2 regions of the Pseudoalteromonas galatheae genome follow, and region 1 is predicted to be linked to the other one. Evidence: predicted binding sites of a transcription regulator. Region 1 holds the regulator's gene; the other holds the start of a gene.
What was found. The regulator LexA, encoded in region 1, represses DNA repair genes until DNA is damaged. The targets are predictions, from matches to a motif close to TACTGTATNNNNATACAGTA.

Region 1 (12,705 bases):
GTAACAATCCTCAGGATTGAAATCATCTATTTCAGGTATCGCATCACAAAACGCGTGAGTTTCTAAATCACCTAGTTCTGATAGCTCACTAAGCATGTAAAGTGGCTCATTACCAGTTTTAAACAAGTGGGGAAGCGGTTTGAAATCAACTTGATAAGTTTGAGATTCTCGCCCTTGAGGTGCGTTATCTACAGTATCTGAGCTAGCACTCTCTTCACCACCTAAAATTACCTCGAATTTGACTTTCAAATCATTCGCGTTTGAAAGATCCGGTGTTTCTTCAGCTTGCAAGGCAGTTAGTAGGGCTCTCAAACAATCAACGGATTGGAGCAATAAATTGACATGTTCAGCGGTTAACTGCCGACGACCATCTCTGATTTGATCGAGTAAGGTTTCCAATACATGCGTGAAGTTCGCGACAGAAGTAAAACCAAACGTTCCGCTACCACCTTTGATACTGTGTGCTGCGCGAAAAATAGTATTGATTGTTTCTGAGTCTTCATGGCCTGGCTGTAAATTCAACAGCTCAGCTTCCATTACGTCTAGCCCTTCAAAGCTTTCTTCAAAAAAGACATCAAAAAATTGGCTTAAATCAATACTCATATCGACGCCTCTCTGTATCTATCTTATGACTTTTTTCAATACCGCTAGTAGTTGTTCAGGGTTGAACGGCTTTACTATCCAACCCGTTGCACCCGCCGCTTTACCTTCTGTTTTTTTATCTAATCCAGACTCAGTTGTCAGCATTAGCAAAGGAGTGAACTTATAGTTGGGTAGACTGCGCAGCTCTTTAATAAGAGTAATTCCATCCATCACAGGCATATTTACATCAGAGATCACAGCATCAAACCCTTGCTGTTTGGCAATAGACAGCGCTTCACTCCCATCTTTTGCTTCTGTGACTTCAAAACCTGCTTTTTTCAAAGTAAAGCCAACCATCTGGCGCATTGACGCAGAATCATCCACAGCTAAAATCTTTTTCATATTCACCTCTTAATTTTCAATACTATGGAATAGATAATGGGTTAATCCCAACTCATTTACCGCCTGCGCTAAAGCCTCACTTTCACCATGCCATACAATTTTATGTTCTAACGAGAGCAAGTGCTTCTGTACGGCACATAGCAGTTGTATAGATGCCGTGTCGGCTCTTTGTACTTCACTGATATCAATCGTGATGTCTGATGTTTCCATAGAGTCTTGGAAAATCTGATGGTACAGGCTTTCCACATGGTTAATCGCCATTTCAGGTGGAAGTTTCAACATGAGCTGAAGACTATCCTTGTAAAAATGAGTAATAAAATTAGCTTAGACCGTGATGGTAAAAATGCCACAAAGATTGATTAAAAATCCGCAAATAATTAACGTGTTAGAGATAACATAGTAGAGCGACACCGAGCTTGAATAGTGCCGCTATAAAATTAATTGATGATCTTTTCTAGATCGGCTAGAAGTAATTTATCATCAATTGTAGGTACAGCTCCTGCTGCATGTGTTGGCTTAAAAATAGCCTCAAGCTGACCTTTTGGATTAATTAATGCTACAGATGCACTATGATCAACATAATATTCTTTCGTCTGTTCCTGATTTATCGCATAAATTAAACCGAGATCTCTAACAAATGGAAATAAGACAGAGTGCTCAGCAGATACCGCTTTAAAATCAGGATCAAAGTGCCTAATGTAGGCTAAACGCTTTTCCTCTGTATCCCTTTCAGGATCGACTGAAATAAACCATACTTGAAGGCTATCTTTGTTTTCTACTGATTGATATACGTGAGTTAATTTCAACAGCGTCATAGGACAAACATCTGGGCAACTGGTGTAACCCAAAAATAGTAAATTCCATTTATCTGTAAAGTCTTGGTTAGTAACTACCTCACCGTATTGATCCTTTAATTCAAACGTTTTGACAGCTTTCGGTTTAGGGTACCAAACCACTTTTTCTGATACATCTGGTGCAGGTCCACAACCAAACAGTATAAAAATAGAGACGATTAAGAGTAACTTTTTCATATAAATGCTTTATCCACAAAAAGTGCAACGAACACTATCAAAAGATGCCAGATAGAGAAATAAAATACGCTCATCGCATACTCTATACTATTTGTTTTCATAAGTTTGGTGGCTTTGTAGATGAAAGCAACATTTGCTATACCAGAGGCCAGCAAATAGATCCAGCCTGACATTCCCACTAAGTAAGGTAGCAAACAAACCAAAGTCAAAATGATGGTATAGAATAGCACGCAGAGTTTTGTAAATTCATTTCCATGCGTTACTGGTAACATAGGAACTCCGGCTTTTTCGTAGTCTCTTTTACGGGCAATCGCCAATGCCCAAAAGTGCGGTGGTGTCCACGCAAAAATGATCATTACCAATAACCAAGGCTCAGCACCGAGTTGGCCAGTCTCACTGACCCAACCTAACAATGGGGGCATTGCTCCCGCTAGCCCTCCTATTACTATGTTTTGAGGTGTTGCGCGCTTTAATAATAACGTATAAACCACGGCATAACCGAATAATGCAGCTAAGGTGAGAAGCGCGCACAGTTGATTGGCGAAAATTGTTAAAAGAGCATAACCGGAAACTGCCAAGCTTATCGCAAAAATTAGAGCTGATGATACAGAAACAGAGTCTGTCGCTAACGGCCGGTTTCGTGTTCGCGCCATCTTTTTATCTATTTCTCTATCTACTATATGATTTACAGCTGCTGCACTACTTGAGAGTAAACCAATGCCAAATAAGCTCATGAATTGTGCCAATAATGTTTTATCACTTTGTGGTGCTAACATCATCCCGACCCACGCAGTGATCACCAACATACATACTACTTTGAACTTACACATGCCAAAATAAGCTTTGAATAGCGTAGTTGCTTTTTGGAGCTCTGGAAAATTAGTTAATTGATACATACTTTCCCCCAACTTTTTGCGCCAGACTGATAAAAAAGCACAATCTAACCATTGCTAATAACACCATAGCCGCCATGAAATTATGGAATAGTGTCAACAGTAGAGGAAACTGGAAATGTACTATTGCAGCCCCCACCAAAACTTGTATAGAGACTAAAGCTAAGACGACAAGCGCTGAGCGTCTGAGTATTTGATTCTGACTAACTTTGAGCAACGGCCAGCACGCTGCAAGTAGCATTAAAACAGTAGTGACTGCCCACACCCTATGGATGAAGTGAATAGATACTCTAGATTCGAACGGTAGCACTCCAAACTCGTAAGTCGCTGAGGCTTCTGGAAGCGTCAATAAACTCTGCCACGAAAAAAGTTGCAGATTGTCACAGAGCGGCAACCCAGTACAATGCGGTGCAGCATAATTGGCGGCAAGCCACCCACCCAACGCAATTTGGATAATCAACACACCAAGAGCCACATAACATAAGCGATAGGTAAGCTTAGTTACGCTAGCAGTAATAGTGTTGTATTTCAGCCTTAGAACCAATAACACCAGCAATGCAAGAATACTAAACCCCCCTAGCAAATGACCCATCACGATGACTGGCTGTAAATTCATAGTCACGGTCCACATGCCGAGTGCCCCTTGAAATAACACGAGCAATAACAGCAAGTAATAATGACGACTAGGACCCTCCGTTTCTCGCTTACTAAACAGTTTCACACATGCAAGTACTAATATAAGTAACCCAAGAAAGCTGGCAAAATAGCGATGGATCATTTCAATCCAAGCTTTTTCTTCTTCCACATCTAAATGTGGAAAGTTGTCTTTGGCTGCCGATAATTCATGACTCTCATTTGGTACCGTTAGAAAGCCATAACACCCAGGCCAATCTGGACACCCAAGTCCTGCATCACTTAAACGCGTAAAAGCACCAAGTGTCACCACTGTTATTGCAACAAAACAGGTAAATACTGCGACTTTTATTCTTACCTTGGACATATTTACCTCCTAACTAGAGCGAGAGTAGTTCAATAGTTTCTTTAGATCACTCAAAAGCCCTTTTTGTACATTTCGCATTGCTTCTAAACTATCTACCGGTGCATACTTAAGTACAAATAACCCTTTATTATCAACCAAATATAGATAATTATCTTCTAGCTGGTTGAGGTGTATCGGTAAAGAAGTTGCGAACTCAATACTTTTTTCATTTTGATCTTGTAATACCACAAGCGATACTTTTTGCTGGTTTTTCCCAAGTGCTAAATACAAATTAGGTAAGCTGTCGAGTAGTAAAGAGCATTGCTTATTGCACTGCTTTGGTCGCTGATAAACAATACTCCATTCGGTCTCTAGCGCTAGCTCTGATTGACGAACCTCCTGACTTAAAAATTCACCATGATTAGTGGTACCATCAGGTATCCAGCCGACTTTTAAAGCAATAAATGCCAACAACACTGGGAGTACGAATAGCCCTATAAACCACGCTGCACTTTTAGACATTTTTAATCTCCTTTTTTGAAAGCTTCCAGCCAATAACCAACGCGGCCAAGGCAATGAGTAACCACTGCAAAGCGTAAGCTTCATGTTTTTGCGGTGACATTACTACAGGCTGATAGTGAGGCTCAGTTCCAGCCAACCTATTTTTAGTCATATAGGCGATTAAAGGTAAAAGAGGTTTATCTGACTCCTTAGATAAGTAATTGACATCAATGTACTGGATCACAGGTTGTCTTGTCGCCTCATCTACTGCAGACTTGGCTAGTGTGAACCGCTTGTTTTCACTAGATTTGATATAAACAGGTAGAGAAACTGTACCGGTTGGAAGAGAAAAAGCGGTAGGTACGCGACTAGCCTGTTGCGGCACAAAGCCTAAGTTAACAGCCAAGTGCTCATCAGTTTTGGAAATTTTAAAAATACCAATCACATCAAAACCAATCCGGCCTTTTACAACTTGGTTATCTAAATACCAAACAGCACCGTCTACAAAGCTCCCTGTTATCGAAACCTCAGCATTAATACTTTGAGTGAGCGGCAGGGGCGTTGCTTGCGGTCCGTTAATTACGTCTTGCGCCTTTTTTCTCTCAATTTTTTGCTGCAGCACATGTTTTTGCTGTGCTCTTTGCAATTGCCAATAAGAAAGTGAACCGCATAAGAGAACAACGATTAACGCTGCCAATATGGGGGTTTTTGATCTACCTTTAAAAAGTGCACCTAAATCCATCGGACACCCCTTATGATTAAAATTATTATTGTTGTATTACTACTGCTCGTTTTTTTTAATTTATTTAAAGCTATGCTGGTCATGCTCAAGTCAGAGCAACAAGAGTCAATGGCGAAGCTATTGCAAAAAAGAGTTTATGCTTCAATAGCTGTGCTACTTATAATTTGTCTTGCAGCTCAATTTGATCTTATAAAACTACACTCTTCACCCGGTGTTACAACACATAAACAAATACAAATAGACATAGCCAAACCACATCAACAAAATGCCAATACCAAGCCCCAGCCTGAAAAGCAAAATGGTTCTTAGCGGTAAAATGCCCCTTCAACACTCTGATCCATATAACGAACAGAATGATCGCGCCAAGTGTGACATGAACCCCATGAAATCCTGTAAGTAAAAAGAATGTGTTGCCGTATACTCCCGACTGCAGAGTTAACCCAAGATCTTGGTAGGCATGAATATACTCTTCCACTTGCAACGTTAAGAATGCAATTCCAAGTAGTACAGTTAGCCCCAAAAACGCCTTTACTTTCGCCCTTTGCTCCTTTTCCAAAGCTACATGAGCAAAGCTAAGGGTTACTGATGATGCTAATAGAATGATAGTATTGATAAGTGGAAGTCCCTGCCAACCCATAGCTTGAGTAACAGTTCCATCTGGTGTTGTGAGCAATGGCCAAACAGCCTCAAATTGAGGCCATAAAACCTCATTTGTACTGGCATTGTTGCTTGCACCACCTAACCACGGAACAGCAATCATCCGTGCATAAAAAAGCGCACCAAAAAAAGCTGCAAAGAACATAACTTCAGAAAAGATAAACCATCCCATTCCCTGCTTAAACGAACGATCCATTTGGGCAGAATATAATCCGGTTTGAGATTCTTGGATCACATTCCTGAACCAACCAAACAGCATATATACCAGCACAGCAATACCCACAAGCAGTAACATTACTCCACTGTTCCCAGAAGAGTTTAGCTGAATAATGGTAAGTGCAGCCCCAACAGCGATGAAAAACAACGCAAAAGCACCGACTATCGGCCATGGGCTTTGCTCAGGTACGTAATATTTTTCTTGTTCATGGTTCATATTTGAACTCCTCTTGAGCGGCTAGCATACTCACCCCATCACTGTCTTGTTTGCTAACTCGCTCTGTAATATCAAACAACGTATATGAAAGCGTGAGTTCCTCAACATCAATGGGAAGCTCCGTATCTACATAGAATCTCAAGACAAATTCAACTTCTTCTTTGCCTTTCATCGGTTGCTGATCAAAACAAAAGCAGGCCATTTTGTGTAGATACTTTGCAGCTTTCCCAGGGGACACTGAAGGGATCGCTTGCAACACACGCTCGTTATCACTCAGATTTTTTGCAATAAACTTCACATCGGTTAGCTTTCCAGGTTGAACACTAACCGAATGTTCAACGGCATCGACCTTAAATGGCGCCTGACTTTGACTATGCGTTGTGAAGCTCACATCTACTTGTCGACTTTGTGCTATTGACTCGCTCTGCCTTGCGACTTCCATGGATGGTTTACCATTGAGGCCAGTGACATCACAAAAAACGTCGTATAGAGGAACCAGTGCAAAGGCAAAAGCAAACATGCCTAGCGTCAACAAAATAAGCTTCCTAAGCAGGCGTCCATGTTGCATTACTTAATCTCCGGAGGCGTTGAAAAGGTATGATAAGGAGCTGGAGATGGTACTTGCCACTCCAACCCTTCAGCCCCATCCCACACTTTTCCAGGAGCCTGTTCCCCGCCTTTTATACATTTATAAACCACTGCAACAAACAGCAGTTGAGAAAGACCAAAAGCAAACCCTCCAACACTAATAATCGCGTTGAAATCAGCGAACTGCAGAGCATAATCTGGGATCCGCCTAGGCATGCCAGCAAGACCAACAAAGTGCATAGGGAAGAACAATACGTTCACACTAATCAAGGAGAACCAAAAGTGAAATTTAGCCAATTTGATATCAAACATATGCCCCGTCCATTTTGGTAACCAATAATATGCTGCGGCCATTATTGAGAACACAGCCCCAGTAACTAACACATAATGGAAGTGAGCGACAACAAAGTAAGTATCGTGATATTGGAAATCCGCGGGTGTGATCGCTAACATCAACCCTGAAAACCCACCTATTGTGAAAAGCACAATAAATGCAATGGCAAACAACATGGGTACTTCAAAACTAATTGCGCCTCGCCACATCGTAGCTACCCAATTAAAAACCTTAACGCCAGTGGGTACTGAGATGAGCATAGTTGCATACATAAAAAACAACTCACCAGCTAAAGGCATACCTGTGGTAAACATGTGGTGAGCCCAAACGACAAACGACAACAATGCGATCGATGCAGTTGCATAAACCATCGATGCGTAGCCAAACAGTTTCTTTCTTGAAAATGTAGGTACTATCGTAGAAATTATGCCGAAGGCGGGTAATATCATGATATATACTTCAGGGTGGCCGAAAAACCAGAATATGTGCTGGAACATCACTGGATCACCACCACCTGCAGCATCAAAAAAACTTGTCCCAAAGAACTTGTCGGTCAGCACCATAGTCACAGCGCCAGCAAGTACTGGCATAACTGCTATCAGAAGGAATGCGGTTATCAACCAAGTCCAGACAAACAAGGGGAGCTTCATCCATGTCATGCCCGGAGCTCTTAAGTTAACAATGGTCACAATCACATTAATAGCGCCCATGATGGAACTAATACCCATTATATGTACAGAAAACACAAAAAATGCGGTATTGTCGTTGCTGTACGTTGTAGAGAGAGGCGCATAAAAAGTCCAACCAAAAGCGGGCCCACCACCTTCCAAAAATAATGACATCAGTAAAATTGCAAACGCGAACGGTAGTATCCAAAAGCTCCAGTTATTCATTCTCGGGAGCGCCATATCAGGAGCTCCTATCATCATTGGGATCATCCAGTTAGCAAGGCCGGTAAACGCGGGCATCACCGCTCCAAATACCATTATTAGCCCGTGAACTGTCGTCATTTGATTAAAAAAATGTGGATCTACAAGCTGCAAACCAGGCTGGAAAAGCTCAGCTCTAATCACCATAGCCATGGCACCACCAATTAGAAACATGGTCAGTGAAAACAATAAATACAATGTTCCAATGTCTTTATGATTTGTTGTAAACAACCAGCGCTTAATACCTTTGGGAGCCGTATGGTGTGAATGTTCTTCTACGATGGCACTCATTACTTACTCTCCTCTAATGCATTTATCTCACGCTGAATTTGGCTGGGTTGAATAACATCACCAGTGTCGTTACCCCAGCTATTTCTTTTATAGGTAATTACCCCTGCGATCTGCTTGATCGTTAATTGCTTTGCGAAAGATTGCATGGCAGTCCCAGGCCGACCTAAAAGCAAAATATCTATATGCTCTTTAACATCTCCTGTGACAACTTTACTCCCTTTCATTGCAGGGAAGACCCCCGGTAGACCAAGCCCTGTAGGTTGATGGCAAGCAGCACAGTAAGCCATGTAAGCTTGTTCACCTACCTCCATCAACTCTTCTTTGGTAAGAGTTTGCTGGGCTACTGCTTGTGACTCTGCTTCTGCTTTTGCTTTTTCTTCCTTAGCCCCCTCCAGCCATTTATCAAATTGATCAGGACTCACAGCCTCGACGACGACGGGCATAAAGCCATGATCTTTTCCACATAATTCAGCACACTGGCCTCTGTAAATTCCCTCATCATTTACCTTAGTCCATGCTTCATTTATAAAGCCCGGATTGGCATCTTTCTTCACAGCAAAATCAGGCACCCACCAAGAGTGAATAACGTCATCAGATGTCATCAAAAAACGAACTTTCCTATCAGTAGGGATAACCAGATGTTTATCTACTTCGAGCAGATAATTTTCATTTTTTTCCTTAAGATCACTGATTTCTTCTTTCGGAGTGGATAGTAAAGAATAGAATTCGACGTCATGTCCCATGTACTCATAGTGCCATTTCCACTGCGACCCCGTAACTTTAATCGTTAAATCAGCTTTGCTAGTGTCTTCCATAGCAATGAGTGTTTTTGTAGCTGGTATTGCCATGCCAATGAGTATCAGGAAGGGAATAGCAGTCCAAAGTATCTCCACTTTGGTGCTTTCATGAAATTGCGCTGCAACAACGCCTTTTGACTTTCTATGTTTTAAAAGCGCCCAAAACATAATCCCAAACACAATCACCCCAATGACGCAGCATATTAGAAATATGGTCATATGAAGCTCGTATACTTGATGGCTAATGTCTGTAACGCCTTGCCTCATATTGTAAGCGCTGTTAGCGAGTGAGGGCATGGCGATTAGCACTGCGATCAATGCTACAACTAATCGACAAATTTTCATTTGACGTCTCCTTCAAGGCGACTCATGGTTGCCTTTTGTTATTATTGGATGACTGTCATATTGCCTATTTGTACATAGACTTACTGCACGACTATTAACCAATTAGTCAAAAAATAAACAAAATGCAAGATTTTTGAGAAGACTGAATTTAGAATCAAAAATGGGGCTACTGGTAGTAAAACGAAGAGTGATGAAAAATTGTGTATAAAGATCAGAAAACTAAAAAATATTGAGATATGGAAAAGTCACGATAATTATCTTACTTTCACACAGTTAGAAAAGTTAATTATTACTTTTTTCACTATATATAGTTAAAGCGAGCGCAACTTGATATTTAACGCTACGCTCGCCCTCATAAACTACATCCAGTCGGCGCTTCTGATCACACCTACGGCTAATCCTTCAATAGAGAAATTTTGATGCTCTAGATCCACTTCGATCGCTTTAAATTCCTCATTCTCAGCATGCAAGAGAACTTTCTTTCCTTTCTTTTCTAAGCGCTTAACAGTCACGTCCTCTTCTACACGAGCAACTATCACTTGGCCATTCTCAGCCACTTGAGTGCTATGGACCGCTAGTAGATCACCATCCATAATCCCAATATCTTTCATGCTCATACCATTAACTCTCAAAAGGTAATCAGCATTCGGTTTAAAAAAACTGGCATCCACATTAAAGTGGCTTTCAACATGTTGCTCTGCCAGTATCGGCTCTCCAGCTGCAACACGGCCAATAATAGGTAAGCCTAGTTGCTCAGGTTCATCCTCAACAAGTCTAATTCCACGACTTGCTCCTGGGACCATTTCAATAACTCCCTTTTTAGCAAGAGCTTTAAGGTGCTCCTCTGCTGCGTTTGCACTCTTGAAACCCAAAGCATCAGCTATTTCAGCACGAGTTGGAGGCATGCCAGTATCTTTTATGAATACTTTTATTAATTCAAAGATTTGTTCTTGTCGTTTCGTTAGAGGACGCATTAACTGGTATTCCATACAGTGGTTTATTTACTGTAAGTATATACAGCTCAAAAAAAAATCGCAAATGTTTCTTTATTCAACATATTTTATACCAATTAGCATAATTACACGCTCCATTTTTGAGGCGAGAAAACCTTGTAGATAACACCACTACTGTATCCACTATCAACGAGGTACCTACATCCATTTAGGCAAGGCGAAACTTTTCTATTTATTTGTTCTAAATGAGAAATTTTTAACACTATTAGCGTCAGATCTGTTCCTGCTAATTGAGCACGTATTAAGACTAATTGCTATTAAGCGTAAGCGAAAACAAGCAAAGACTGACTCTGTGTTCTTTTCATTACAAGCTATCGGCGCTCCCACAATGCTGCTCAGTGCTGATGCTATTGTAGGAGTGAGCTTGCCTCGCGATGTGTTGATTGCTTGTGATATGTTCTTTTCAAATCCCACATAGCAAAAAAACCGCTGCATTGCTGCAACGGGTTTGACGTACATGGAGGTACTAATGTCGATTAGAGCCATGGATGAATACTGTTAATCGACCTTCAATGAGGTCCTAGCTCGCTACGAAGTAGGATGTTTTATTCTTTTTGTTTGGGGAGCCCAACAGCTCGGCGGGTAAACCACCTCCGACCACGCAGCTCAGTGCTGATGCTGTGGTAGGAGCGAGTTTACCTCGCGAGGTTTTATATCTCAAATCTCTATGCCCCACATAGCAAAAAACCCGTCGCATTGCTGCAACGGGTTTGACGTACATGGATGTACTAATGTCGATTAGAATCATGGATGAATGCTGTTAATCGACCTTTAATAAGGCCTTGGCTCGCTACGAAGTAGGATGTTCTACTTTCACATGGGAAGCCCACACTATCATTGACCGGGGCCGACCCTTCGCGGGGCTCGCCTTCGAGCTGTTTTGTTTCACTTCTGAGTTTGGGTGACAAGAAACCGAAGCAACGCTTCGCAGTTCGGGGAAATGAGCGCATGGATAAGCGAAGGGGAGATACTACATGGTAGTACTTTACTTCAAATGCAAAAAAACCCGTCGCATTTCTGCAACGGGTTTCTTTTATTTGGCCCTGACGATGTTCTACTTTCACATGGGAAGCCCACACTATCATCGACGCTGTTTTGTTTCACTTCTGAGTTCGGCATGGGGTCAGGTGGTTCCAAAACGCTATGGTCATCAGGAAATTCTGTTCATTAATGAAGTATCCTTCATTAATATAAATCTGGAAAAAGCTTATTAAATTCTTCTGTCTACTTCAGTCTATTAACTTCTGTCGCTTATAAACCACTTTGGCGTTGTATGGTTAAGCCTCTCGGGTAATTAGTACGAGTTAGCTTAATGCCTCACAGCACTTCCACATCTCGCCTATCAACGTTGTAGTCTTCAACGGCCCTTCAGTTGACTCTAAGTCAAAGTGAGAACTCATCTCGAGGCCTGCTTCCCGCTTAGATGCTTTCAGCGGTTATCAGTTCCGAACGTAGCTACCGGGCAATGCAATTGGCATCACAACCCGAACACCAGCGGTTCGTCCACTCCGGTCCTCTCGTACTAGGAGCAGCCCCTCTCAATTCTCAAACGCCCACGGCAGATAGGGACCGAACTGTCTCACGACGTTCTAAACCCAGCTCGCGTACCACTTTAAATGGCGAACAGCCATACCCTTGGGACCGACTTCAGCCCCAGGATGTGATGAGCCGACATCGAGGTGCCAAACACCGCCGTCGATATGAACTCTTGGGCGGTATCAGCCTGTTATCCCCGGAGTACCTTTTATCCGTTGAGCGATGGCCCTTCCATTCAGAACCACCGGATCACTATGACCTACTTTCGTACCTGCTCGACGTGTCTGTCTCGCAGTTAAGCTTGCTTCTACCATTACACTAACCGTACGATGTCCGACCGTACTTAGCAAACCTTCGTGCTCCTCCGTTACTCTTTGGGAGGAGACCGCCCCAGTCAAACTACCCACCAGGCACTGTCCTCAACCCCGGTTCAGGGGCCTAAGTTAGAACATCAACACTACAAGGGTGGTATTTCAAGGTCGGCTCCACAGAAACTAGCGTTCCTGCTTCAAAGCCTCCCACCTATCCTACACATGTAGGGTCAATGTTCAGTGCCAAGCTGTAGTAAAGGTTCACGGGGTCTTTCCGTCTAGCCGCGGGTACACAGCATCTTCACTGCGATTTCAATTTCACTGAGTCTCGGGTGGAGACA
Region 2 (12,705 bases), 1.0 Mb from region 1:
GTGTCATGCGCGCATGCATGATTTCTTTGGGGGCATCAATTGGCATATGCAGCACCGGAAGCACCAAACTGACCGCTTCGTCCCAAGGATTATCCGTACCATGACCAAAAAATACCTCGTTACTCACAAACTGGCTCGCTGTCCAGCGTACCCAGTCCTGAATGGTATGTAAGTCTTGAAAGGCCTCAACGGCCATTTCTTCGGTAATAAGTGGTTGCGACATTTCCGTCATGGTGACTCTCTAAAGATCAAACTATATGGCGCTATTGTAGCGGTTTTTAAGCTAGGTTTTTATGCTTTTTTTATTTAAAATGTCACCATGAACAGAGAATCTAACACTAATGCTGACCTAAATGACGATTTCGCGATGTTTCGTGAGTCTTTGAATGGTGTAAAACCCCTCAAACAAGATCAGGTGCAGCTCAAACAAAAGAAAAAAATTCAGAGCATTGAGCTGAAGCAACAAGTCAAGCAGCAGCAATCTGAGTTTTACTTTTCTGACGAGTATATTCCAGATATTGATACGTCGGGAACCATCAACTTCGTAAAGCCCGGAGCTGATCGCTATTTAGCAAAGCAGCTAAGGCGTGGTGACTACGCGCCCGAACTCATCTTAGATTTGCACGGGCTAAATAAAGAAACGGTAAAACAAGAACTGGCAGCATTAATTCATGCTTGCAAGAAGCAGCATATTGCCTGTGCGTGCGTGGTTCATGGAATTGGTGAGCGTGTGCTTAAACATAAAGTACCGCAGTATCTTGTCCAGCATCCAGATATACTGGCGATGCACCAAGCACCTTTAGAATATGGCGGTAAAGGGGCTGTATTAATCTTGGTTGACTTACCTGATGACCCTAACTTTGGCCGTTAGTTCGGCCCAAACATTGTTTTTTACCCTCTCTTACTTCGCTTAATCCAGCCTTAATAGTTTTAACTAAATCTTAGCCATTTCACCCATCCATTACTGGTCAAATTCACCACCTTATTAATTCCCCTGTGCCAAGAAAAAATTAAAATACATAAAAATCAATAAGATAAAAATTAAATTTATTTTGGCACAACCTTTGTAATAGTTATTGCGACTAACAAATTACAAGGAAACTTATTATGACTACTTTAGCGAAAATCACCATGACAACTTTACTGTTTACAGCGAGCATGACAACAACAGCTGCACAAATTGATGCTTCTTTACTTCAAGAAGTAAAAACCAAAGTAACGCAAGCTATCGCTGAGTCAATCAAAGCGAATCTAGAGGAAATAAAAATTGAGACCAAACAGTCTCTAGAGAAAGCGTTTCAAACAACCAATAACAACGAGCAAGTAAAAAAGGAAGAGACTAATGATTAATGAACTCGAATTTCTGAGTCTGCTCGCAACTCCCGTGATCAGTTTATTCGCCGCTTACTTAAGCATTCAACTGATAAAGTCACTGGGTCAGTTTATTAACTTTAACTAGCATAGCACTTGCTAAAGTAGGCAAGGTAGCCAAGTAGTCAAAGTTTTACCCTCTGAAAGCTATTGAGGTATCAGTAGCCATTAAAAAACCCGCCAATTGGCGGGTTTCTTTTTTGATATCAGCGAGATATCACAAAGTCGACACTAAATTATAGTGCGCCTTCGTTTTCAGATAGGAACTTAGCAACACCTTCAGGGCTTGCATCCATACCTGCTTTACCTTCAGTCCAACCAGCTGGACATACTTCACCGTGCTCTTCGTGGAATGCTAGTGCATCAACCATGCGTAGCATTTCGTCGATGTTACGGCCTAGTGGTAGGTCGTTAACTACTTGGTGACGAACATTACCTTCAGCATCGATTAGGAAAGAACCACGGAAAGCAACACCAGCTTCTGGGTGCTCAACGTCGTATGCTTGACAGATTTCGTGCTTAACGTCAGCGATTAGATCGTATTTAACTTGACCGATACCGCCTTCGTTTACTGGAGTGTTACGCCATGCGTTATGTGAGAATTGAGAATCGATTGAAACACCGATCACTTCAACACCACGCTTTTGGAACTCTTCGTAACGCTTGTCGAACGCGATTAGCTCTGAAGGACAAACAAACGTGAAGTCTAGTGGGTAAAAGAAAACAACCGCTTTTTTACCTTTAATACGCTCGTGCAGGTTGTAGCTATCTACGATCTCACCGTTACCTAGTACTGCTGCTGCTGTAAAGTCTGGTGCCTTGCGGCCTACTAATACACCCATTTTTATCTCCAATAGTTAGGTTTATTTCCAATCTTATTTGGTATCTCGTGTCGAGACCAAAATATCTTGTTCATAATATTGTGGCGTGCTTATGAAAAAACAACCCTAGCTAGATTCATAACCAAAGTATCTTTGTCATTCTCACCACCAAAAACTGCGCCTAGTGTATTTGGCAAGTGCCATAATTAACAATCGAATTTAGCGATAGCATCAATCTATAAATTCGATGAGACTCAAATACCTCCGCTCAGGACGCCATTCGGAGATCAAAAAAGGCTTCACGAAGAAGCCTCTTTAACATGTATATCACTCGATAGACATTAGTCCATAATGTTTTCTGGCATATCACCGCGGATCTGCTGCCAAATTTCACCCGATTGATGACCATACTTACGCATTAATGAAATAGCCCCATCGTGTTCTTGATTTTCCGCCAGTTTGGTTAAATCTGCATAAAACTGTCTCGCCAGTCCTCGCGTTCTAGGATCTGAGAAGTAATGACAACCAATTTTTGAGTATAAGCCTCTGAAGCCATTTAAAATAAGCACATAAATTTTGTTTTGCCCTGCACCTGCCAGTTCATGGTGAACTTGATAATCGTAATCGGCAAAGGCTTCTGCGGTGTCTTCTAGCTCTTCATGCTTAGACAAAATATCGATAACACGCTGCGGGTTGAATTTTATCGCCGCACGCGTATAGATAGCACTAATATTGGTACGCGCTGACAGCAGCTGATCGGTCAGCTCGGGCATCTTATCTTCATCAAGACGCGCTAAAGTTTCTAATATATTAAGACCCGACGTTTCCCAAAAGTTATTTACTCGGGTTGGCTTACCATGTTGGATAGTCAACCAGCCATCACGAGCTAGCCTTTGTAATACTTCGCGCAGTGTTGTTCTTGTTACACCAATGAGTTCAGAAAGCTCACGCTCAGCAGGTAGAATGGATCCCGGAGGGAATTCGCCGTTCCAAATTGACTCAACAATATATTCTTCAGCAAATCCAGCTGGGCTCTTGGCTTTGAAAATTCTCATCTCACACCACTTTATTATTACATCAATGCCTTGATTGGCAGGTTGTGCTTGTTAATCCACTGATTGTACCAGATGAAGCTCAACTAACAAGCTACAAATCACCCTAGCTGAAAATAGCCATATTCAATGTAGGTGAGATTGTGATGCGGTGTGAGACTTAGAACTCAATTAAGGCGATATAGACTTGGCGAGAACGAGCTCATCTTCGCTAAACACTGAGCTGTTAATGTAAACAAATTGCTCCTCATCAGACCATCCAGCCTCTGCTTTCATTTTGTATAATTCAAATGCTTCGTAGTACGGATCGGTATCGTATTCGTTTTCTACCATTGCCCATGCTATCCAATGCGAAACGGTATAATCGCAACCAACCAATTGGTATAACGGCTCACTTAAAAAGAAAAGTGCTTCGTAACCTTCTCCACCACAGTGTTTCTTGATAATTTCAGACAGTGCATCATCTAAATGTATGGTGGGTGGATCCGCATTTTTAAACACTTCACACCTTAGCGTTTCACTGCCCCGATAAACACGACATTTCTTAGTGGAAGACTTTTCTCTATTTAACTCAATAAGTGCTTGGTCGCCGAATGCTTGAAGCACAATCTCTATATTTTCATTGAGTTGATTTAGCTTGTTTAAGAGAGTTTCATCATCAATTTCTGTAGATTGCGGATACACTTTTCTGACTTCATTCACTCTTTTAAGTATTCGCTTGCCATTAGGAAATATTGCAAAGCAAGCTTCTAGTTTTTCATCATCCAGTTTCCATATGTCGAAGTGGAGAATATAATCCTCCTTGATATCAGGCATGGATTCTGTCGACTCTCCTAATACTTCCCTCCACTGCCTTTGCCACTTTTGTTGATTGCTCATATTTATTTGATACTTTTAGTACGTCGCTTAGTCAGAATAAATATCAGACTAAAATTTAGCAATGACGAAGACTTACCCTCCATTTGCATCTCAGAGGGTCTGGGCGCCTGTGTTCAAATTTTCTAACTCTGCTGATTGAATCGTTGTAGCAATGAGGTCTTCAAAAAGCGCTAATTGCCCAGCTGGAATTAACTGATTTTGTATATTCTTCCGTTTATCTGAGTCAAACAACCGCTCTGCCAACCAGCCGATTAGATACATTAGCGAGAGGCAGCCTCCAGCGGTGGCGATGTTACCGTTTATGACAAGGGGTAAGTCCTGAACATCTCCTCCCATACTTTGCAAAACACCCTTAGCATCTGGATTCGTCGTTAACGACTTACCTTTAAGCAAACCAAGCTCATGAAGGATGAAAGATCCCGCACAAATCGAGCCTATTAGCTGCCTATTTGGGTCAAGGTTCAGCGCGGACATAAACTCAGTGTCTTTCATAGCTGCAGGAATACCACGTTTGCCACTCGTGATCAGAACTGCATCTTGATTAATTACTTCTGAAATATGCCCGTCTGTTTTAACTCGCATGCCAAGGTGAGAACTATGCTCTGGCTTCGTTCCTAATACACTCACAACCCAACTGTCGGTTGTTCGACCAAGCAAGTCATACATCAAAAAGAAGTCTACGTCTGTGAAATCGTCAAACAGAGCAATGCCTACTTTATACATAATGTTTTTTCCTTCGCTGCTTTCATTAGTCGCAAACATATGTGTTATTTATTCTTTGCGGTAGTGGGTGTTGTTTATTCTATTTTTTATTCTTTTAATTTACCACTTGCGGCTGCCAAACTAACTCGATGATACGATTGATACTCAGAAGCTCTGTATTCGCATAGACCACCACCAAAGTTTCATCCCTGTTGGGGTGGTAATATATTCACGGCTAGGTGGATACTCCACAAGCCGGCTCACTTGGTGATACAACATCAATTGATTTAATCAAGTGATCTATTTTGATATTTTCGAACTTCTACTAACAACAAGAGTCGAAAAATCGTCGCAAAGATAGCGCACACTGCCGAAGTAAGGTTGCCCTAACGCAACCAGATAAAGCATAATAAAACAAAAAGGGTTTCTCGATAATGAAGATTTCATCTTTTCACCTCTCTAGGCAATCATGGGGATTGCTGGCACTGTCCGCTGCTATTTTCGAAGCTGTCGCACTGTATTTCCAATATGGTATGGGTTTAGAACCCTGTATTATGTGTATCTATCAGCGTTTTGCTATGTTGGGGCTGTTAGCGGCTGGTTTAATCGGTATGATTTCGCCTCGCTCCTTCGTGCTACGCAGTTTTGCCTTTGCTTCTTGGGGTGTAGGCAGTATTTGGGGCTATTTTATCGCCCGTGAACATATCAGTATGCAAACCACAACGGATCCATTTGCTTTTACCTGTGACTTTGTACCAAACTTTCCTGCGTTTATGCCGCTTCATGAATGGCTGCCAAGCTTTTTTGCTGCAACGGGTGACTGTGGCAATATAGACTGGTCTTTCGCAGGATTATCTATGCCAGGATGGATGGAAATTATCTTTGCATTTTATAGTATCGCATTTATTCTTTTCTTATTTTTCCACGTTACTAAAAGAAGCTGAGATTTCGTATTCATGCATTTTAGGTTAAGCCAAATTGAGCAGCTAAGAGAATTTAAATTACGTGACAAGCAGATTATCTTACGTCTTGCACTTAGCCGTCTCGACGCGAAAACAAAAGTCGTATTAAGAATAGTAAAGTTGCTATTACTCACACCATTTTTTGCCTCATTAGTCGTCTTTGAAGGCTGGCTGTTATTACCCGTCTTACTCGTAGCCGGATTAGTTTATCCACTACTAACTACACCGGTGGAAATACAGTTTGGCAAACCCAAATTGGCTCGAGCGATCGCTGAGTTTAACGCCTCGAATAAGCCCTAATTTTCAATCTACCTGTGTGCGAGCAGCTAAGCTCGCACACAATAACATCAACTAGACTCTAATCTTTCCCTCCAGCTTTGCCAATATGCCTTTCCCTATTCCTTTTACTTCGAGTAACTCAGCTGTGCTCTTAAAGCGTCCCATTTTTTTGCGATACTCAACAATGGCTTCAGCTTTACGAATACCAATCCCTGGTAAACTTGAAAGCGCTGAAGCATCTGCAGAATTAATATCAAGCGCAACACTTTGCTGCTGTGTTTGAGAGACTGATTTTGCTTGCTCCGCAGGTTTTGCGAGCACACTTGAACAGCTTAAACCTAACGCCAATAAAATAGAAAGTATGGTGGGTTTATTGAACATATATACACTCCTTGTGCGTAAAAAGTATCCGAAGCTTACTGCATTCACCTCGGTGAGTGATTGCAGTACGCTTTTTAAATAAAGATTGGAGTATCAACTTTGTCAAAAATTTTCATTCTTTCAAAAAAGAAAATTAATATTAACCTGTTGTTTTTAAAAAATTTTGTTAATTCTCTTTTGTTCACCTATACTTGAAAAATTTTCAAAATAGCTTGCTTAATCACTCAATTCAATTTACTGTATAAAAAAACAGTGACTAGGGGAATAACCATGGCCGTTATCATCAAATATGTTGTTGAAAGAAATGGAGTCGAGCGTATGACTTTCACATCTAAAAAAGAAGCTGATGCTTACGATAAGATGCTAGATGTAGCTGAGGCATTGGAAGATATGCTAGCAAAAGTTGACGTACCGCTGAGTGAACAACAAGTTGAATCCCTAGCGCTTGAAATTGCAAAACAAAAAGATGACTTTGTGTCTGTATTAAAAGGTGGAAAAGTAGCACCAAAGGCCAGTACCAAAAACAAATCTGCAGACGAAAAAGCGTCAGATTCAGAAAAAGTGACCAAAATTAAGCAAGCCTAAGTGATAATAGCTACTTATACCAATTGAATTAATTCTCTAATCAATTTGAAGGGTGAAATAGCATATTAGCTTCGTTAAAAATTTCTCATTTAGAACAACTAAATAGCAAGATTTTTGCCTTGCCTATATGGATATAGGTACCTTAGCGGCAGCAGGACGCGAGAGCGGTGCTACTAAAGCTATTTCCCCGCTTAAAGATAGATCATTTACTTAATACAACTGGTATTACTTCAGTAAGTGATGCTGGGTAAAAATAAAAAACCGCACATTTTGCGGTTTTTTATTTTGTTTTGTATAGCGCGGTATTACTTAATCACGCTTGCCACTGCGTCAGCAAAATAGTCAATATTGTCCTTGCTTACACCAGCTACGTTAACGCGACTAGAACCTACCATATAGATAGCATATTCAGTGCGCAGCCTGTCAATTTGCTCTTTATTAATACCTAAGAAAGAGAACATACCATGCTGACGGTCGATGAATGAGAAGTCTTGCTCAACACCTTTTGCAGCTAGGCTTTCTTTGATCAACGTACGTAGACCATTGATACGGCTACGCATTTCATCAAGTTCGTCATACCACATTTGTGTAAGTTCAGAACTACTTAATATGGTATTTACAATATCAGCACCGTGTGCTGGTGGCATTGAATAGATACTACGCACAACACTAAGTAATACTGAGTTTGAAACGTCTGCAGTTGCACTGTCTTTTGCAATGATTGAGCACGCACCGATACGCTCGCGATAAAGACCAAAGTTCTTAGAACAAGATGAACAGATGATCATTTCATCAACCGTATCCGCAACTGTTCTAAGGCCTTGTGCATCTTCTTCAAGGCTGGTACCAAAACCTTGGTATGCGATATCAATTAATGGCGTAAAACCTTGTTCTTTCGCAAGTTCAGCAACTACTTTCCATTGCTCTTGATTTAAGTCCATACCACTTGGGTTATGACAACATGCATGAAGTAGTACCACATCACCTTTAGATACTTGCTTCAGTGCATTGATCATCTCATCAAATAACAACCCTTTATTTTCGTAGTCATAGTAAGGATACTCTTTGACTGTTAGACCAGCAGCTTCAAATAGGCTGATATGGTTTGCCCAAGTTGGAGTAGTAACCCAAACAGTCGCATTGGTGTTGCAACGTTTAATAAATTCGGCAGCAACACGTAATGCTCCCGTGCCACCAGGTGCTTGCGCCGTGCGTACACGGTTTGCCAACAATGTACTATGCTCTCCAAGTAACAGTGTTTCCATCTTTTGACAGAAGTCTAAGTTACCAGCCAAACCAATATAAGATTTTGTCGTTTCGTTTTCTAAACGAAATGCTTCCGCTTTTTTAACCGCTCTAAGTACCGGCGTATTTCCCTGTTCATCCTTATAAACACCTACACCTAGGTCAATTTTATTTGGATTAGTGTCCTGCTTATAAGCGGCCATCAGGCCTAAAATAGGATCTGTTGGAAGTGGTTTTAGCTCTGAGAACATGGCTTATCTCTTTTATTTTAATTAATGCAAACTCGAGCGGCTGACGCTCGATTCCAGTAGACTTGATGGTAACATAGAGACTTGTATCTCAGTTACCATATTTATCTAGAATTTTATTCATTTTTGTAAACTTGTTAGCACCGCAAAGGCTTTAAGTTTACAGTCCCACTATTACTAGGGCCTATAGTTATTCAGGTAAATATTCAGGAATTCTCACACACGCAGCTGCAAGTAATGCTAAAATTTCTTCACTGAAAAATGACTCAGAGAACGCTTCTGCATCAATAATTCCAATACAGTTTTGATCATCATCGAATAATGGCATACAGGTTTCTGCTTTAACCTTAGGATCGCAAGTGTAGTACTCTCCTCCACTGGCGACATAATGAGGAATGTCATTAATCACCCGAGCTTTAGCACTCAAGACCGTCTGGATATTATTTGAGGTAGCGGCAAAGGCCTCCGTTATTGGAAATAGCGGTCTACTCGGCGCCCCAGAGTAAGCTAGTTTGAGGAGTTGTTTGCCTTCATTTGTCGCTCTTGCTTGATATATACCAAACCAGTCAACGCCTGTAACTTCAACTACCGCTGACACTATCGTTTGCAGTTTGGCAAGCGATTGTTCATTCACCGTGTTCTTTTCAACATAGTCACTCAATAAAAAAGGTGCCTCCTGAAGGTGACCAAACAAGCTACAAGCACCACCTTCACCGAGCTCAGGGATCTGATATGACCACACTGCAGGGCTTGAGTTTTGCTCAATATAAGCATCTAGTTTTTCTAATTGCAGCAAGAGCAATTCGCGGGGGATAGATAATCTACTCAATGAAATATAATCTGACATTTTAGCCATCTAAACATCTAAATTTAATGCAACTTTACCACGCTCTTTATACCTTGCCAATACTCAAAAACAGGTACATAAGGCAATACGAGTAGATAGTAAACCTAAAGCAAAAGTAAAAGTAAAATACGTTTGAGTGGAATTTAGATCGATTTAGAGGTAAGTGAATAAGTCATTTCTACTTCGTTCCCTGCGTTGTTGTAACTAACACTTTGCGCTATTTCGTTCAGCAAGCTAACCCCCCTACCATGACTATGCTCTTGTTTCGCTTTGTTGCGCTCACTTGATTCAAAACCATTACCTGAATCACAAATATTGAAATATAACTTTAACTCTTCAGGGCTATAACGCACTGAAATAATAATGAGCGCTTCTTTCAACTCTTTCAAAACACTCTCTCGCAGACTATAAAACTCAAAAAAGCCATCTTCTTTATTTTTAATTTCAGAATCTAGTCCCAGCACCCCGTGGTCTAAAGAGTTATTATAAGCCTCAGAAAGTAACAAGAATATATTGGAGCGATGTGCCGAAATACCGTCAACCTCACTAAGTAAATCCACCAGCTCAAGCACAGGATCTGTGCTTTTGATCTGCTTGGCATCTAAAGATAACGAAATATTAAACGGCAAGCTTGAGTAGTGGTGAGGCGCAGACGCTATTGACTCACTGGCAACACAATTAATAATCGCGATGCTTAAGTCATCTTGCTGTTCCGTATGACCAGAAAAGTCACGAACTTCTGAGATAATCTGCTCAGTGGAAATATGCTGTCTACTTGCTAATAAGCGCTTTAACCGTCGCTCGCCATACATTTCGCCTTGCTCAGACTCAGATTCGATAATGCCATCTGTCGCCATCACAAGGCGTTGATTTGGACTGACTTCAAAATGCAGCAAATTACGCTCAAATTCATTGATTTCTAATATGCCGAGCGCCATATGTTGGCTTTCGATGGTTTTAATAAGGCTGCCATTTTGATCAATCAAATATAAATCTGGCAAACCACCAAGCCAAGCAGAAATACTTTTACCTGAGCTACTCAATTCTATGATTGCAGCAGCACAAAACATGTGACCAGGCAATAGCTCATTAAGGGCGGCATTGAGCTCAACAGCGATATCACTTACCGCCATCCCTTTTTGCACCATAGTATAGAAAATGCGCGAAGCGGGAAGCGCGCCAACTGCAGCGGCTAAGCCATGGCCGGTAAAATCACCGAGTAAACAATAAAACCCTCCCATCGGGCTCTTAGCCATTAAAAACATATCGCCATTAAACATTGACGCGGGTGATAAATGATATTCGCAAATCTCAGGATATTCTGACTGTTGTGCAAGCGCGTTACTAAATATGTGCTCAACAATCTCGTGCTCCCGCTCTATCTGGTTATAGTGATATTCGAGCTGTCGGCGTTGCTCATTGCTTTGCTGACTGAGTCTGCGGGTTCTTGCGTGCGCTTTAATTTTGGCTGATAGGATAACTTTATCGAACGGTTTGTGAATGAAGTCATCGCCTCCTACAGCAAGGCATTTTTCAAAACTGCTTTGATCTTCAAGTGCGGTGATAAAGATAATAGGCAAATATACGTCGCCAGCATATTGCTTTATTTTGGGCGCAGCCTCAAAGCCATCCATAACAGGCATGATGACATCCAACAACACAATGTCAATGTCTTGAATTTCAAGAATCTTTAACGCATCACGACCATTGTTCGCACAAAAAACAGTATAAAACTGCTGCTCGAGCATTGCCTTAAGCAGCTTGCAATTTAAAACCTGATCATCGACTACCAAGATATTCATGAGGGTCTTATCTATCTAAAATTAGTCAATATCAAACTTCTTATCAAAACGAGAGATCTGGAGGATTTTCTTTAGTTGTGGGCGACAATTACTAATTTGAATGCTAGAAACAGAGCTTCCCAGCGTTTTTTTCATATTTAACAACATACCCAAAGCGGAGCTGTCCATATAATCGGTTTCACGCAGGTCTACAACAACCTTTTCGGTTTGATCATTTACTTCCGCATATGCCTGACGAAACGATTGTACTAAATTGAAGTCGAACTTGCCCCTAATTTGAATGGTCAGTGTTTTACCGTCAGCAGAAGCGTTTTTACTCAAGCTCATCATTAAGCTCCTAAATTATTTTAATTTGTTTCCCCTCACCAATTTAAATATAACGCTTAAAAATCATTTAGCAAAAAATAAAAAACATCTAATCTGCTTTTTGCTATGATCTCCGCAAAGAACCCGCAAGAGGACCAAAATCAATGTCAGAATCAAGACTTGTGTACTCCACAGATGTAGGCCGTATCGACACCAAAGAACCAAAACAAGAAGTTCAAGGGAAAGTTTTCAAAGACGGTGCCGTTCGTATTGAAAGACAAACTAAAGGGCGTAAAGGCAAAGGTGTTATGCTTGTTGTTGGCATCGATAGTGAACAGCATGATCTAAAAAAATTGGCAAAAACGCTTAAATCTAAAATGGGTCAAGGTGGCGCAGTTAAAGAAGGCGTAATTGAAATTCAAGGCGATGACCGAGAAAAACTTAAGCAACTATTAGAAGGTCAAGGCTTTAAAGTGAAAATCGCAGGCGGCTAATTTGTAGCCCCAACCTTTGGGGCTAGAAAACTACATAGCCGGGGCAAACCTCAAAATCTCGGCTTCACTCAACGGCGGACTGTAATAATAGCCTTGCACGATATAACAGTTATTTTTAGCCAAGAACGCCATTTGAGCCTCTGTCTCCACCCCTTCAGCAATAACCTGCAAATTTAATTTTTGCGCCATTGCAATGATCGCAGCAGTGATCTCCATATCATTCGGATCTTCAGGAATATCCTTTACAAAAGAGCGGTCAATTTTAAGTATGTCGACTGGGAAACGTTTAATATAACTCAAAGAAGAGTAGCCGGTACCAAAGTCGTCAATGGAGAGTGAAACGCCAAGTGCTTTAATATCTCTAAGCTGTATGATGGCCGCTTCCACATCTCCCATTAACATACTTTCTGTTAGTTCAAGGTGCAATAGAGTCGGCTCCATCCCTGTCCTGTGAATAATATCTGACAACGTACTGATCAGTTGCGCGTCTTTAAACTGCCTCGCAGAAAGATTGATGGATATATTGGCTGTCTTGCCTGCGGCTTTTAAACGGCGAGAGAAATGACAGGCTTCCTCTAACACCCATGCACCAAGCTCTACAATTAAGCCTGTCGCTTCAGCGATCGGAATAAACTTGCTTGGCGGAATGTTTCCCTCACTCGGGTGGAACCAACGAATAAGCGCCTCATAACCTAAGACCTCTCCACTTTCACTATTGACTTGTGGCTGAT

Region 2: the regulator LexA is predicted to act here: its motif matches at 6,683-6,702, upstream of CWC29_RS10575 (YebG family protein).

The regions. Positions count from the first base shown of each region.
Region 1 covers NZ_PNCO02000001.1:3,409,654-3,422,358, forward strand. The annotation lists gene CWC29_RS15175 (chemotaxis protein CheA) at 1-603, opposite strand, end outside; gene CWC29_RS15180 (response regulator) at 622-984, opposite strand; gene CWC29_RS15185 (STAS domain-containing protein) at 994-1,266, opposite strand; gene CWC29_RS15190 (SCO family protein) at 1,422-2,015, opposite strand; gene cyoE (heme o synthase) at 2,012-2,911, opposite strand; gene CWC29_RS15200 (COX15/CtaA family protein) at 2,895-3,908, opposite strand; gene CWC29_RS15205 (transmembrane cytochrome oxidase associated protein) at 3,918-4,409, opposite strand; gene CWC29_RS15210 (SURF1 family protein) at 4,402-5,130, opposite strand; gene CWC29_RS15215 (DUF2909 family protein) at 5,143-5,439, shown strand; gene CWC29_RS15220 (cytochrome c oxidase subunit 3) at 5,345-6,220, opposite strand; gene CWC29_RS15225 (cytochrome c oxidase assembly protein) at 6,210-6,788, opposite strand; gene ctaD (cytochrome c oxidase subunit I) at 6,788-8,362, opposite strand; gene coxB (cytochrome c oxidase subunit II) at 8,362-9,504, opposite strand; gene lexA (transcriptional repressor LexA) at 9,864-10,478, opposite strand; rRNA gene rrf (5S ribosomal RNA) at 11,559-11,672, opposite strand; rRNA gene CWC29_RS15250 (23S ribosomal RNA) at 11,791-12,705, opposite strand, start outside.
Region 2 covers NZ_PNCO02000001.1:2,394,290-2,406,994, forward strand. The annotation lists gene prmB (50S ribosomal protein L3 N(5)-glutamine methyltransferase) at 1-223, opposite strand, end outside; gene smrB (endonuclease SmrB) at 320-871, shown strand; gene CWC29_RS10535 (hypothetical protein) at 1,108-1,350, shown strand; gene CWC29_RS10540 (peroxiredoxin) at 1,608-2,213, opposite strand; gene fadR (fatty acid metabolism transcriptional regulator FadR) at 2,534-3,247, opposite strand; gene CWC29_RS10550 (hypothetical protein) at 3,416-4,123, opposite strand; gene CWC29_RS10555 (DJ-1/PfpI family protein) at 4,214-4,846, opposite strand; gene dsbB (disulfide bond formation protein DsbB) at 5,260-5,769, shown strand; gene CWC29_RS10565 (hypothetical protein) at 5,782-6,087, shown strand; gene CWC29_RS10570 (ComEA family DNA-binding protein) at 6,139-6,447, opposite strand; gene CWC29_RS10575 (YebG family protein) at 6,718-7,032, shown strand; gene CWC29_RS10580 (amino acid aminotransferase) at 7,338-8,528, opposite strand; gene CWC29_RS10585 (GAF domain-containing protein) at 8,716-9,381, opposite strand; gene CWC29_RS10590 (fused response regulator/phosphatase) at 9,516-11,174, opposite strand; gene CWC29_RS10595 (STAS domain-containing protein) at 11,196-11,501, opposite strand; gene CWC29_RS10600 (SUI1 family translation initiation factor) at 11,645-11,974, shown strand; gene CWC29_RS10605 (bifunctional diguanylate cyclase/phosphodiesterase) at 12,005-12,705, opposite strand, start outside.